Regions from separate parts of the Micromonospora sp. CA-259024 genome, predicted to be linked through region 1. Evidence: riboswitches for the same ligand, from Rfam matches in the RefSeq annotation. Region 1 holds a riboswitch; the other holds the start of a gene.

What was found. Region 1 has a riboswitch for cobalamin ahead of ACQEUX_RS29280 (ABC transporter substrate-binding protein). Riboswitches for the same ligand answer to the same signal wherever they lie in the genome.
Region 2: it holds a riboswitch for cobalamin, as region 1 does, so the genes downstream of both, ACQEUX_RS10365 (CbtB domain-containing protein) here and ACQEUX_RS29280 (ABC transporter substrate-binding protein) in region 1, are expected to answer to the same signal.

What each region holds. Positions count from the first base shown of each region.
Region 1 is NZ_JBNJND010000002.1:2,088,332-2,096,023, forward strand. It holds gene ACQEUX_RS29275 (M14 family metallopeptidase) at 1-1,405, shown strand, start outside; cobalamin riboswitch at 1,574-1,696, shown strand; gene ACQEUX_RS29280 (ABC transporter substrate-binding protein) at 1,783-2,712, shown strand; gene ACQEUX_RS29285 (FecCD family ABC transporter permease) at 2,804-3,973, shown strand; gene ACQEUX_RS29290 (ABC transporter ATP-binding protein) at 4,018-4,794, shown strand; gene ACQEUX_RS29295 (VOC family protein) at 4,815-5,579, opposite strand; gene ACQEUX_RS29300 (ABC transporter permease) at 5,674-6,411, opposite strand; gene ACQEUX_RS29305 (ABC transporter ATP-binding protein) at 6,422-7,381, opposite strand; gene ACQEUX_RS29310 (transcriptional regulator) at 7,378-7,689, opposite strand; gene ACQEUX_RS29315 (transporter) at 7,686-7,692, opposite strand, start outside.
Region 2 is NZ_JBNJND010000001.1:2,359,602-2,367,293, forward strand. It holds gene ACQEUX_RS10345 (ATP-binding cassette domain-containing protein) at 1-405, opposite strand, end outside; gene ACQEUX_RS10350 (ABC transporter substrate-binding protein) at 405-1,454, opposite strand; gene ACQEUX_RS10355 (ABC transporter permease) at 1,495-2,502, opposite strand; gene ACQEUX_RS10360 (amidohydrolase family protein) at 3,197-4,075, opposite strand; cobalamin riboswitch at 4,424-4,568, shown strand; gene ACQEUX_RS10365 (CbtB domain-containing protein) at 4,604-4,807, shown strand; gene ACQEUX_RS10370 (CbtA family protein) at 4,798-5,568, shown strand; gene ACQEUX_RS10375 (histidine phosphatase family protein) at 5,565-6,161, shown strand; gene ACQEUX_RS10380 (GH92 family glycosyl hydrolase) at 6,267-7,692, opposite strand, start outside.

The DNA.
Region 1 (7,692 bases):
TCTGATGGCGGTGAAGATCTCCGACAACGTCGGCACCGACGAGAGCGAACCGGAGATCCTGTTCAACGCCCAGCAGCACGCCCGTGAGCACCTGACCGTCGAGATGGCGATCTACCTGCTCAACCTCTTCACCGACAGCTACGGCGGCGACTCCCGGATCACCAACATCGTCAACAGCCGGGAGATCTGGATCGTGCCGTCGGTCAACCCGGACGGCAGCGAGTACGACATCGCCACCGGGTCGTACCGGTCCTGGCGCAAGAACCGGCAACCCAACAGCGGCTCGTCGAACGTCGGCACCGACCTGAACCGCAACTGGTCCTACCAGTGGGGCTGCTGCGGCGGCTCGTCCGGAACCACCTCGTCGGAGACCTACCGCGGCCCGTCGGCGTTCTCCGCACCCGAGACGCAGGCGCTGCGCAACTTCGTCAACAGTCGCGTGGTCGGCGGCGCCCAGCAGATCAAGGCGAACATCGACTTCCACACGTACTCGCAGCTCGTGCTCTGGCCCTTCGGCTACACCACCGCGAACAACCCGTCCGGGATGAGCGCGGACCAGTACAACACCTTCGCCACCATCGGCCAGCAGATGGCGGCCACCAACAGCTACACGCCGGAACAGTCCAGTGACCTCTACATCGCCGACGGCACCAGCATCGACTGGATGTGGGCCACCCACGGCATCTGGGCGTACACCTTCGAGATGTACCCGGGCTCGTCCAGCGGCGGCGGGTTCTACCCGCCCGACGAGGTGATCCCCGCGCAGACGTCGCGCAACCGGGAGGCGGTGCTGATGCTCAGCGAGTACGCCGACTGCCCGTACCGGGCCATCGGCAAGCAGGCGCAGTACTGCGGCGGCGGTGGGGGCACCACGGTCTGGTCGGACACCTTCGAGACCGCCACCGGCTGGACCATCAACCCGGGCGGCACCGACACCGCCACCATCGGGGCGTGGGAACGGGGTGCCGCCCAGGCGACCACGTCCTCCGGCGCCAAGCAGCTCACCCCGTACGCCGGTGCCAACGACCTGGTCACCGGTCGGCTGGCCGGAACGGCGGCCGGTGACCACGACCTCGACGGCGGTGCGACCAGCGCCCGGTCCCCGGCGGTCACCCTGCCGTCGTCCGGCACGCTGACCCTCTCACTGGCCTGGTACCTGGCACACGGCTCGAACGCCTCGTCGGCGGACTACCTGCGGGTGAGCGTGGTGCACAACGGCGGCACCACGGCGCTGCTCACCCAGGCCGGCGCGGCGACCAACCGCAACGGGAGCTGGGCGGTGGCGAACCTCAACCTCACCCCGTACGCCGGCCAGTCGGTCAGCATCCTCGTCGAGGCGGCGGACGCCTCCGGCGCCAGTCTGGTCGAGGCGGCTGTGGACAACGTCACCATCACCTCCTCCTGATCGGGTGGGGCCCCGTCCCGCCCCCCGGCGGGGCCCCACCACCCTTCCCGAACCCCAGGATCCGGGACATATGCCCACGGCGGACACCCCGCCCCCGCCGTGCGGCAGCCCAAGAGATCGACTCGCCACGATCTGCCCTTGATCGATCCGGCACGTCCGGGCCGGTGCGCTACCGTCTTAGCGACCAGTCCGCAGCGAAGCCGGTGCGAAACCCGGCGCTGTCCCGCAACTGTGATGCCCCGCCGGACGGTGGGGACGAGCCAGGTCGCCTGCGGATCGGTCGCGATACGCGCTCTCGAGGAAGGGCGCCTCGTGGGCGGGCGTACGAAAGTCCCTGTCGGCGAAGCACCACACTCCTCGACCGACAGGAGGACCCCGTGTTCAGACGTACCCCTCGGCTCTTCGCCGCGACCCTCGCGGTCGCCGCGCTCGCGCTCGGCGCCTGCGCCCAGAAGGCCGACGACCAGCCGAGCGCCGGCACCGCAGCCGCCGCCTACCCGGTCACGGTCGGTTCGCTCACCCTCGACAAGCGCCCCGAGAAGATCGTCTCGCTGTCGCCCAGCGCCACCGAGATGCTCTTCGCGATCGGTGCCGGCCCCCAGGTGACCGCCGTCGACGACCAGTCCACCTACCCGGCCGACGCGCCCAAGACCGACCTGTCCGGTTTTCAGCCGAACGCCGAGGCGATCGCTGGCAAGAACCCCGACCTGGTGGTGCTCTCCAACGACACCAACAAGATCGTCGACCAGCTCGGCAAGTTGAAGATCGCGGTCTACCTGACCCCGGCGGCGACCACGCTGGACGACTCGTACCGGCAGATCACCGAGTTGGGCACCCTGACCGGGCACGCCGACCAGGCCACCGACGTCACCACCCGGATGAAGGACGACATCGCCAAGCTGGTCAAGGACCTGCCGCAACGTACCGAGAAGCTCACCTACTACCACGAGTTGGGCCCGGAGCTGTACAGCGCGACCAGCAAGACGTTCATCGGCTCGCTCTACAGCCAGGCCGGCCTGACCAACATCGCCGACCCGGCCGACGCGGACGGCAAGAACGGGGGCTACCCGCAGCTGTCCCAGGAGTTCATCGTCAAGGCCGACCCGGACTTCGTCTTCCTGGCCGACTCGAAGTGCTGCCAGCAGAACGCCGACTCGGTCAAGGCGCGCAGCGGCTGGGCCGGGCTCACCGCGGTGAAGAACAACCAGGTGGTCGCGCTGGACGACGACATCGCCTCGCGTTGGGGCCCGCGCGTCGTGGACCTGCTCCGCGTCATCATCGACGCGGTCGCCAAGGTACCGGCGTGACCGTCGTCCGTCGGTGAGCGCGCGGAATGAGCCGGGTGTGCGACTCCCGCGGTCGCTCACGGCAGAGGGCTCGGTGACCGGGGCGCCAGAGATGCCCGCCCCGGCACCGCCCACCCCGCCGGCCGGGACGCCCTCCGAGCCTCCGCGACCCGGGCTGCGACGTCCAGGGTCGTGGTTCGGGCCCCGGCGGCCGGGGCTTTCGCCGTCCTCGGCGCGGCCCGCCGGGCTGCGCACGCGCTGGCTGGTCGCCGGGGTGTTCGCGGTGCTCGTCGCGCTCGTCGCCGGGGTGTCGCTCGGCCCGGTGAGCCTGCCCCCGGGCAGCGTCGCCGCCGAGCTGCTCAACCTGATCCCGGGGGTGCACCTGGACAGCGGGCTGTCCGAGCGGGAGATCGCTATCGTCACCGAGCTGCGGCTGCCCCGGGTGGTGCTGGGCCTGCTCGTCGGCGGCCTGCTCGCCCTGGCCGGCGGCTGCTACCAGGGTGTGTTCCGCAACCCGCTCGCCGATCCGTACCTGCTCGGTGTGGCCGCCGGCGCCGGCCTCGCGGTCACCGCGGTGATCGCCCTCGGCGGCGCCGGTCGGCAGGGCGCGATCTCCGGACTGCCGATGACCATCCCGCTGGCCGCGTTCGCCGGTTCGCTGCTCGCCGTGACGATGACCTACCTGCTCGGTGCGGCCGGCGGGCGGAGCAGCTCACCAGCGATGCTGATCCTGGCCGGGGTGGCGGTCTCCGCCTTCCTCTCCGCCGGGCAGACCTACCTGCTGCAACGACACTCCGACAGCATCCAGCCGGTCTACTCCTGGCTGCTCGGCCGGCTGGCCACCGCCGGCTGGCACGACGTGCTGCTGGTGCTGCCGTACGCGGCGCTGACCACCGTGGTGGTGCTGCTGCACCGCCGCGAGCTGGACGTCCTCGCGGTCGGCGACGACGAGGCGAGGAGTCTGGGCCTGCACCCGCAGCGCACCCGGTACCTGCTGATCGCCGCCGCCTCCCTGGGGACCGCGGCGGCGGTCTCCGCGACCGGCCTGATCGGTTTCGTCGGCATCATCGTGCCGCACACCGTCCGGCTGCTGGCCGGGTCGAGCTACCGGGTGATCCTGCCGTTGTCACTGCTGTTCGGCGGTGCGTTCCTGGCGCTGACCGACGTGGTGGCCCGCACCGCCGTCGCCCCGGCCGAGGTGCCGATCGGGGTGGTCACCGCTCTCCTGGGCGGCCCGTTCTTCGTACTCGTGCTGCGGACCGCCCGCCGGGTGCTGACGTGAGCACCGAGACCGCCGGTGCGTCCGCTGGCGGTGCGTCCGCCGACGTGCCGGCCGTCGAGGTGCGCGGGCTGCACGTCGAGTTCGGCGGCACGCCGATCCTGACCGATGTCGACCTCACCGTCGCCGTCGGCGAGTGGGTCACCGTCATCGGCCCGAACGGCGCCGGCAAGTCGACCCTGTTGCGCGCCGTCGGGGGCCTGCTGCCCGCGCCGGGGGCGATCACCCTGTTCGGTACGGCGAGCGCCGCACTGCGCCGCCGGGACCGCGCCCGGGTGGTGGCCACGGTGGCACAGTCCCCGGTGGTGCCGCCCGGCATGTCGGTGCTGGACTACGTGCTGCTCGGTCGCACCCCGTACATCCCGACGCTGGGCCGGGAGTCGACCGCCGACGTCGACGCCGTGCACGAGGTGCTCGGGCGGTTGGACCTCACCGGTTTCCACCACCGCGAACTGGCCACCCTCTCCGGGGGCGAACGGCAGCGGGTGTTCCTCGCCCGAGCGCTCGCCCAGGGCGCGACGCTGCTGCTGCTCGACGAGCCGACCAGCGCACTCGACATCGGTCACCAGCAGGACGTGCTGGAACTCGTCGACCAGTTGCGCCGCGAGCACGGCCTGACCGTCCTCGCCACGATGCACGACCTCTCCCTGGCCGGCGAGTACGCCGACCGGATGGTGATGCTGGCCGGCGGCCAGGTGGTCGCCACCGGGACGCCGCCCGAGGTGCTGACCGAGCACCTGCTCGCGACCCACTACCGGGCCAGCGTCCGGGTGGTCACCGGTGACCATGGCCCCCTGGTGGTCCCCGTCCGCCCCCGCCGCTGACGCCCGGCGTGCCGGGTGGGTCAGGGGCCCAGGTCGATGACGGAGAAGAGGGCGCCCTGCGGGTCCCGTAGGGCGGCGAACCGGCCCGCGGGGATGTCCCGGGGCGGGACCAGGATCGTCCCGCCCAACTCGGCCGCGCGGGCCGCGGCGGCGTCCGCGTCGGCCACCGCGAAATAGACCGTCCAGTACGCGGGCAGGTCGGCCGGGAAGTCGTCGGCCAGCGGCGGCATCATCCCGGCGACGATCTGCGTACCGAGCCGCCACCCGGTGTACGTCATCTCACCCACCGGTTGGTCGTCCGGCTGCCAGCCGAACACCAGCTCGTAGAAGACCTTCGCGCCCTCGGGGTCGGGGGTGACCAGCTCGTTCCAGCTCATCGCGCCCGGCACGTTGAAGACTTCGGCGCCGGCCATCGCGAGCGGCTGCCAGACGCTGAACGTGGCGCCGGCCGGATCGGCGAAGACCGCCATCCAGCCTCTGTCGAAGACCTCGAACGGCGGTACGACGACCTGCCCGCCGGCGCGTTCGACCCGGCCGGCGACCAGCTCCGCGTCGTCGGTGGCGAGGTACGTCGACCAGATCGGCACCTGGTCGGGAATGGCTGGCGGCCCCGCCCCGGCCACCGGCCTGCCATCGAGCAGGAAGACCGTGTAGCCGCCCGCCTCGGGCTCCGGCGTCACCCGGCCGGTCCACCCGAACAGCTCCGGGTAGAACCGCCGCGCGTCGGTCAGGTCCGGGGTGGCCAGGTCGGCCCAGCAGGGCGTACCCGGCGGGACGGTGCTCACGTCAAGACCCCTCTCGGCCCGGGCGGCCACGACGACCCCCTGCCGGAATCCTGGCACCGTCCCGCCGCGTACCGGGGCGGAAACGGACGAATCGTCAGCTGAACCGGCGACCCTCGTCCCGTCGGTACGCCCACCCGGCGAGCGTGGCGAGCAGCACCACCCAGACGCCGAGCATGATCAGCGCCAGCGGCTGGACGGGGTAGTCGCCGACCGCCGCCCACATCAGCTCCACCGCGCCCCGGGTGGGCAGGAACGGCGCGATCGTCTCGATGAACCCGGGTGCGTCACCCGGCGCGGAGAGCAGGCCGCCGCCGAACGCGAGCGGCAGGAAGACCACCTGCGCGACCACGATGGCCGCCTTGCTCGGCAACGAGTAGCCGATGGCGAGCCCCATCAGCGTGAACGGCACCGAGATGACGGCCACGGTGGCGGTGGTCAGCAGTAGGGCCACCGGGGTGATCCGCGCCGCGGTCAGCGTCGCGCCGATCACCACGACCGGGATCAGCGAGAGGTACGTCAGCGCCAGGCCGGCCAGCACGCGGCCCGCGAACCGGGGCGCCGGCCCGGCCGGCAGGGTCCGGGTGTACGGGTTCCAGGGCTGGTCGCGGTCCTCGGCGACGCCCACGCCGTACTGGAAGATGTTGGCGCTCATCACCGAGAAGGTGACCATCGACGCGGTGGCGAAGGTGGCGCCGGTCGCGTCGTCCCCGGCGAACGGGACCACAAAGAAGATCATGGCGGCGGCCGGGAAGAAGGCGCTGCCGAAGACGGCCACCGGGATTCGGATGATCTCCAGGAGCTGGTAGCGGGCGTGGACCAGGGCGAGCTGCACGGTCGCCTCCTCAGACGGTGGTGGGTCGGCCGCCGGCAGCGGCGGTGGCGGGCTGGCCTCCGGTGGCGGGTCGGTCTCCAGCGGCGGGCCGGCCTTCGGTGGGCTGGTCGCCGCTGGTGATGGCGAGGAACGCCTCCTCCAGCGAGGTTGGCCGTACCTCCAGGTCGCTGAAGGGGGTCCCGGCCGTGACCAGCGCCCGGACCAGCTCGTCGGCGTCGCTGGTGAGCAGGTGCAGCCGACCGTCGATCCGTTCGCTGCGAACAACCCCGGGAAGGTCCGGAAGCTGGTCGGCGACGAGGCTGACCCGGCGTACGCCGACGATGCCGCGCACCGCGTCCACCGTGTCGTCGGCGAGCACGCGGCCCTGCCCGATCACCACCACCCGGCGGGCCAGCGCCTCCACCTCCTCCAGGTAGTGGCTGCTCAACAGCACGGTGCCGCCGTCGTCGTGGAACGCGCGGATCGCCTCCCACAGGGTGTGCCGGGCGGCGACGTCCAGGCCGGTGGTCGGCTCGTCGAGCAGCACCAGCCGGGGCCGGCCGACGAACGCCAGCGCCACCGCCAGCCGACGGCGTTGCCCGCCGGAGAGCCCACCGGTCTGCCGCCGGGCCAGGTCGCCCAGACCGAAGCGGTCGAGCAGCTCCGGCCGGGGCACCGGGTCCGGGTAGTGCGCGGAGACGAAGTCGACGACCTCGCCGACGCGCAGCGTGCCCGGCAGGCCGGTCTCCTGCGGGGTGACCCCGATCTGCCGCCGGGTCGCCGGGTCGCGGGGATCGCCGCCGAACAGCTCGACCCGACCCGAGCTGGGGCGGCGCAGGCCTACCAGCAGGTTCATCAGGGTGCTCTTGCCGGCGCCGTTCGGCCCGAGCAGGCCGACCAGCTCACCGGCCCGGACTTCCAGGTCGACGCGGTCGAGGGCGAGGACGTCGCCGTACCGGCGACTGGCCTGGTCGGCGCGGGCGAGGGTCATGGCTGCTCCTTCGACGGGGTGGGGTCGAGCAGGGTGCGGATCGCTTCGGTGTATTCCTCGAACGCCAGCCGGCCCCGCCGGCTGAGCCGGACCAGGGTTGCCGGGGTGCGTCCACGGTGCGTCTTGCTGATCTCCACGTAGCCGGCGTCCTCGAGCTTGCGCAGGTGCACGGAGAGGTTGCCGGCGGTCATCGCGAGCAACTCCTGTAACCGGGGGAACGCGATCCTGTCGCCGTCGCCGAGCGCGGAGAGGCTGGCGACCACGCGCAGCCGGGCCTGCGCGTGGATCACCGGGTCCAGCTCGGTCATGGC
Region 2 (7,692 bases), on a different contig from region 1:
CAGCCCCAGCCGGCCGAGCGGCCCCGAGCGCAGGATCTCCCGCCCGAGGTACAGGTTGGCGGCCACGCTGAGGTCGTCGGCGACGGCAAGATCCTGGTAGACGGTCTCCACCCCCGCGCGCCGGGCGTCGACCGGGGTCGAGAACTGCACGGGACGTCCACCCACCCGGATCTCGCCCTCGTCCGGCGGGTGCACACCGGACAGCGTCTTGATCAGGGTGCTCTTTCCGGCGCCGTTGTCGCCGATCAACGCGACGACCTCACCACGGTGGACCGTGAAGTCGGCACCGCGTAGGGCCTCGACGTGCCCGAACCGCTTGACGATGCCGCGGGCTTCGAGGACCGGCGGTTCCTCGGTGGTCGGCCGCTGATCGTCGTCGACGGTGGCGGTCGGGATGGCGGCCATCACTGCACCGGGGGGTTGGCGCAGCTGGGCTCGAGCACCGCCTTGATCTCCGCCGAGTCGATGTTCTCCTTGGTGACGAACGTGACGCCGGTGTCGGCCGACGCCAGCGGCGCCTTGTCCCGGAGGTGCTTGACCATCTTGTCGACGCCGAAGTAGCCCATCTTGAACGGGTTCTGCACGACCAGCGCCGAGATCTGGCCGTTGCGCAGCCCGGCGACCTCGTCCGGGGCGGCGTCCCAACCGATGATGACCACCTTGCCCGACTTGCCCGCCGCCTGGATGGCCTGCGCGGCGCCGAGCACACTCGGCTCGTTGGCCGCGAAGATGCCCGCGAGGTTGGGGTTGGCGGTGAGGATGTTCTCCGTGACGCGCCGCGCCTCGTTGACGTCACTGCGGCTGGGCTGCTGGCCGACCAGCTTCAGGTTGGGGAACTGGGTGAGGCCGGCCTTGAAGCCGTCGACCCGCTCGGTGTTGGTCTGCGATCCGGGTTGGAACTCGACCAGGGCCACCTCGTGGTTGCCGGGGCCCAGTTCGGTGGCGAGCAGCTTCGCCGCCTCGGTGGCCGACGCACGGTTGTCGGTGGCGAAGAGGGGCACGCCCGACGGTTGCGGGCTGGTGCCGGAGTCGATCATCGCGACCGGGATGTCGGCGGCGAGCGCCTGGTCGGTGGCCGGTGCCAACGCGCTGGAGTCGGTCGCCGCGTAGACGATGCCGTCGACCTTCTTGGTGACGAAGTTCTGGATCAGGTTGACCTGGCCCTCAACGTCGGTCTCGGTGGTCACCCCGTCCCACTGCACGGTGACGTTTCCCGCGCGCTGCGCGGCGCACTCCGCACCCGCCTTCACCGTGTTCCAGTAGTCGGCCCCGACGGCCTTCGGTACGACGGCGAGCTTCAACGGACCACTCGCATCCTTGGTCGCGCCATCGCCTCCGTCGCGGACCTCGACTCCGCCGCAGGCGCTGAGAAGAGCGGTCGCCGCAGCTGCGGCCAGAATGGCCTGTGCGCGCAGGAGGCGGCCCCGCGCCCGCCGGCTGGTGGTGTGTGCCATGGTGTGTGTCCTTCCTCGTTCGGACTCTCGGAATGGCATGTCAACCCCGTGATTCCAGCCGCCGGCGGCGGTACTGGTCGAAGTAGACGGCGGCCCAGATGATCAGGCCGACGATCACCTGCTGGTAGTGGATGCTGATGTCGAGCAGGACGGCGCCGTTGCGCACCAGGGCGATGAGGAAGGCGCCGATGATCGTCCCGACGATCCGGCCCTGCCCACCGAACAGGCTCGCTCCGCCGATGACGGCGGCGGCGATGACGTCGAGCTCCAGTGAGATCCCGTAGTTCGGCTGGCCGGAGTTGACCCGGGAGGCGGCGATCATGCCGCCGAGCCCGACCAGCACACCTGCCAGCACGTACACCCCGGTCAGGTGACGCCCCACCCGGATGCCGGAGCGGCGGGCGGCCTCCAGATTGGAGCCCATCGCGTAGGTGTACTGACCGAAGCGGGTCTGGGAGAGCAGGAAAGCGACCCCGACGGCGACGAGAACGGTGATCACGACGGCGAACGGAATGCCGAGGATCTCCCCGTTGCCGAGCAGTTGGAAGGATCGGGGCAGGCCGTAGACACCGACCGCTCCGGTGATGATGAAGACGAGACCGCGGCCGACGGACATCGTTCCCAGCGTCGCGATGAACGGCGGAATCCTGGCCACGGTCACCAGCAGCCCGTTCAACAGGCCGGCCAGCGCGCCGACACCGATCGCGACCACCGTCGCCGCCCAGAGTGGAAAGCCGAGGTCACGGACGACCATCGCTCCCAGAACGCCGGCGAGCGCGGCCACCGACCCCACGGACAGGTCGATGCCCTTCGTGATGATGACCATCGTCTGCGCCGTGGCGATGATGGCGATCACCGCTGTCTGCGCCCCGATGTTGAAGAGGTTGTCCGCCGTCAGGAAATAGGGACTCGCAAAGGTCAACGCGATGAACAGGACGACCAGCGCGGTGGCGGCGGTGAACTCCGAGACGGCGTGGGAGATGCGTTCCCGGAACCAGTCGCTGAGTTCGCCGCGCTGCGTGCCGGCGGGTGCCTCGACGGTACTCATCGTCGGACCTGACCTCCCCAAGCGTGGCGCCGGCACACGACGGAGGACCCGCCGGCGAGCCAGACACCTGTGAGCAACCGAGCCTCCTCGGATGGGAGAGGCATGAGTGCGAGCCCGCCCCGCCCGTGGAGATAGGTCGGATGTTTCCCTCGATCAGGCGTTACCATGCCACGCGTCCACGCGTGTTGCCAAGGTCTTGCGGCCATGTTTTGTCATCGTTACCGGGACCATCGGACGCATACGTCTGACCAAACCGGCACAACTGCGGCCGAGCGGCACGGGCCAGGCCCTCGGGGTGCCGTCAGCAGGCGGCTGACCAGCATTCGTCCACAGGGGATCGACGAACGCGGCTGGGGCGACGGCGCACCGCCCATGCCAGCACCGCGGTCCCACCAGGCGCTGTCAACGGTTACGCCGACCACCAGTTGCACCCCGCACCTCCGGGTGAGCCCTGCGGACCAGACCAGCGGACCATCGCCAGCATGTTATCGATAACATGCTATGTCTCCGGATGGAACCGTGGGCACCCCCGTCCCGCCGAGGCCGCGAGCGCGCCCGTCTCCGGTCAGGGACCCGGCCACGCGAGCCAGTCACTCGGCGGGTCGGTGACCGCTCGGCGATTCAGGCCGCGAGCCGGGCGGTGAGTCCGCGCGGCGAGGGCTTCCGGGCCGACAGGCCGCGAGCCCTCGCCGGGTCACGACGCGGCCAGCCGGTACGCCCGGCGGGCCGTCTGTCGCCAGATCGCCGCACGCTCGTCGTCACAAAGCGGGTCCAACAGGTCGGTGAGGGCCTCGACCCAGCGGGCGTACGACGTGGCGAGCAGGCACACCGGCCAGTCCGAGCCGAACATCAGCCGGTCCGGGCCGAACACCTCGAGCGCGTGCTCGACGGCGGGCCGCAGGTCCGCAGTCGTCCAGGACGGGCCATCCACCTCGGTCACCAGGCCGGAGAGCTTCGCCGTCGTGTTGGGCTCGGCGGCGAGCGCCCGCAGATCGCGGGGCCAGTCGCCGAGGCCGACGTGCCCGAGCGAGGGCTTGCCGAGATGGTCCAGGACGAACCGCATCTGCGGCAGGTCGCGGACGAGCCGGGTCGTCGCCGGCAGCTGGTGGTGGCGCACCAGCAGGTCGAAGGCGAGACCAGCGGCGCCCACCGTGGCGATGCCTCGCCGAACGTCCGGGCGGTCGAGGTACGCCGGGTCGGGTTCGGACTGGACGAGGTGGCGGATCCCGACCAGGCGTTCTCCGCCCCGTGCCGCCCGGAGTCGGTCGAGGCGATCGCCGACGTCGGCGGCGGTGAGGTCGACCCACCCGACGACGCCGGCGATGAGGGGGTCGTCGGCGGCGATGCCCAGCAGCTCAGGCGTCTCCGTCCGGGCGGCGACGGACTGAACGACGACGGTCTGGGTGACTCCGGCGGCCCGGGCCACCGGGGCGAGATCGACCGGGGTGAAGTCGTCGTCGATCGCGGCCATGGTGTGCGGGTCGATCCAGGGCTGCGGATGCCGTGCCCGGACCCAGAGGTGATGATGCGCGTCGACGATGCCTGGTCGCTGCGCGGCCACGTCGGTCGTCATCGGACACGCCCTGGCGCGTTCACGTACCCCCACACCCCGCTCAGTCATCGGTCGAACGTCCGGGTCGGCCCGGCGTCTCGGACCCGATCCAGCAGTTTGACCATGTTAGCGGTAACAGGCTGCCCGCGGGTCGCACGACGTGTGGACGTGCGGTGCGGACCGCCCCCGGAGGTCGGAGCAGCCGGCTGCGTGGGAGCGGGGCTCCGGTCGGCCCCCGACGTCGGCGTCGGACGCGCCAGCCGGCAACGATGCGAGTTTTGGTATGACGAATCCGCCGGTGGCGACCAGCGTCACCGAAGCGTCGACGAGCTGACGTGTCTGGGCTCCCGGCCCGGGTTGACCGTCTGCGGCGGCACCGATACCGTCGACCCACTATCTGCGGCGACGCGAGGGAAGCCGGTGTGAATCCGGCGCGGTCGCGCCACTGTGAGCGGTTGCCAGCTTTCGCTGGGATCCGCGAGCCAGGACGCTCGGTCGTCCGCAGCCTTGCGATGGGGACGCGTCATCCCCGGAGAGGTTCGTGTATTCATGTCTAGTTCCACGTCCAGCCAGCCGTTGGTCCACCCCGCTGGCACCGCTCGTCTCCTGTGGACGGCCCTGGCGACCGTCGTCGTGCTCACCCTGCTGGCCTACCTCGTCGCCTTCGACCAGGGGGCGGTCTCGCGCAGCGGGACGTACCTGCACGAGCTGATGCACGACGGCCGGCACCTGCTGGGTGTTCCGTGCCACTGAACGCCACCACCGCTCCCCCGTTCCTCACCGTCCTCGTCCGCGGGCTGCTCGCCGGCCTGATCGCCGGCCTGCTGGCGGGGGCGTTCGCCTACGTCGCCGGTGAACCACACGTCGAGGCGGCCATCGCCATCGAGGAGGCCGCGGCGCACGCCGAGCCCGCAGCCGGTGGGCACCAGCACGAGGACGGCCCGGTCACCCGCAGTGGGCAACGCGGCGGCCTGTTCCTGGCCACCGGCCTGTTCGGCGCCGCGATGGGTGGTCTGCTGGCCACGGCGTACGTCCTGCTGTCGCGCCGTCGGCGGACCTACGACGACGGACGTTCGGGCCTGCTGCTGGCCGGCGCGGCGCTGCTCGGCGCGGTGATCGTGCCGTTCCTCAAGTACCCGGCGAACCCGCCGGCGGTCGGCGACCCGGCCACCATCAACCAGCGGACCGGCACCTACCTGCTGATGGTGGTGCTCGGTCTGGTGGCCGTCTGGGCCGGCTCGCTGGGCTACCGGTCGGTCGGTGCCCAGGCACCGTGGTGGCTGCGCGTCACCGCGGCCGTCGGCGGATTCCTGCTCGTCACGACGGTGTCGTACGTGGTGTTGCCGTCCTTCCAGGAGGTCCCGGACGACTTCCCCGCGACCCTTCTGTGGAACTTCCGGCTGGCCTCCCTCGGCACCCAGGTGGTGCTCTGGACCGGGATCGGCCTGCTGTTCGCGGCCCTGATGCACCACGACCGGCGCCGCCGGGTCGCCGCCGCCCTTCCCAGCACGTGACCGCCACCAGCCTCCGGCTGGTCGCCCACGGTCACACCGCCGCCCTGCGCCGGGCCCGGTTCGGCGGGCTTGCCGACAGCTTGGACGAGGGCGGCCTGCGTGCCGCCCTCGCGCAGGCCCGCGCCGGGTCGGACCGGCGCGGGCACCTGGGCGTCCACGACGCCTGTCTGTCCAGTCCAGCGGCAGCGGCCAGGCAGACCGCCGAGGCCTTCGGCCTGACGCCCACCATCGAAGCGGCGTTGGCCGACTGCGACTACGACTCCTGGACCGGACGGTCATTCGAGGAGATCGCCGCCCAGCAGCCGCAGGCGCTGCACGAGTGGCTGTCCGCACCGAACTCCGTGCCGCACGGCGGCGAATCCGTCACGGCGGTGCGGGACCGGGTCGGTCGCTGGCTGGACGGGCAGCGCGGACGCGGCCAGCGGATCATCGCGATCACCCACCCGCTGGTGATCCGGGTCGCGGTGGTCCACGCCCTCGACCTGCCGATGGCGGCGTACCGGCAGGTGGACGTGGAGCCGTTGGCGATCGTCCGGCTCACCAGCCAGGGCGCGCGGTGGCAGCTACGACTGAGCGCGCCACGGGCGGGTTGAGAGCACGACCCGTTCGGACCACGAGTCTGCTGTCACCCCCGCAACGCAGTCGTGGGCGGGCCGTGATCACGGCCCGCCCACGATCTCTCTGCTACGCCCCGGCTTTTAGCCGGTGACGGTGAACGGCCGGGACACCTTCGTCTCTGACGTGGCACCGGTCAGCGTGACGCTGGTCGCGCCCGCCTTCGCCGCACCCGGGACACTGACCGTCGCACCGGAGATGACACCGTCGCCATTCGCGCGCACGGTGCTGACCGCGAGGCCGTCCCCGAAGGTGATCGTGACCACCTCGTTCGGCACGAACCCGGAACCGTCGAGGGTGATCGACGTACCGCGCGGGCCCGACGTGGTCAGCACCGCCACTCGCGGCTGGTAGGTCGGCGCCTCCGCCTGCCCGGTCACCTGGACGGTGGCCGTGGCCGGCGTACGAGAGGACGCGCCCGTCGCGGTGACGGCGTACCGGCCGGGCTGCGCGTCACCGGAGGTCGGGACCGAGGCTCGTACCGTTCCGGTCGCGGAGGCCGCGACCTTCGTGGTCCGGCCCGGGTCGGTGCCGACGCTGACGGTCACCTGCTCGCCGGCGGCGAACCCGCTGCCGTCGACGGTGATCGCGCCGCCAGTGGTGACGGTGCCGGCCGCCGACAGCGCGATCGCCGGCTGTGATCCGCCACGTGCCACGGTCACCGTGAAGGCCTCGGTGCTGCTCGACAGCTTGTCCCACGCGGTGACGTGCACCGTGTAGGTGCCCTCCCTCGTGTAGGTGTGCTGCCCGCTCATGGCGCCGGACGAACCGATCGTGACGTCCTCCGGAGCCGTACCGTCACCCCACTGGACGCGGGCGCGGTAGCCCGTCGTGCCGGGGTCGCCGGCGGTCACCGAGCCGAGGTTCGCCGCGAGGGCCTGCCCGGCGGTCGCCGTCTGGTCCTTCGGGGCGACGGTCGCGAGCGCGGGGGCCGGCGTGCCGTCGTTGGCGACGGCGAACACGTGGATCCGGCCCACCGAGCGGGGGTCACCGGTCTGCGTCGGCAGGGTCACCGACACCAGCGTCTTACCCGCCGGGATCTGGTACGGCGCGGTGGCGAACAGGAACGGCTGGGCGCCGTCCCGGCTCGTGCCCTGCAACCGGTACGCCGTCCTGGTGACGACGACGTTGCCGAAGGACGGTGTGCCGTTGGCGTTGCCGCCCAGCGTCCAGTCACTCATCTGGATCGGGATGCTGGCCGTGCTGCCGTCGCTGAACGTCGCCGTGCCGGTGGTGCTCTGGTTGCCCTGCGTTCCGGCGCCGATGAACGAGATGCTCTTGGCGTCGTCCGGAAGGTCGAGAACGACCGTCGCACCGTTACCGGTGGCGTTGTCCGGCTGCCCGGCCGGGATCACCGGAAGCGTGAACTGCAGCGCCGTTCCCGGAACCTGCTGCCGCTGACCCTGGATCGCGCCGCCCGCCGCCAGGGCGGCCCGCGAGTACGCCCACGACTTGGCGTCGCAGTCGGCCGCGAGGACCCCTTCGTCACCGACGCAGACGGTGTCGAAC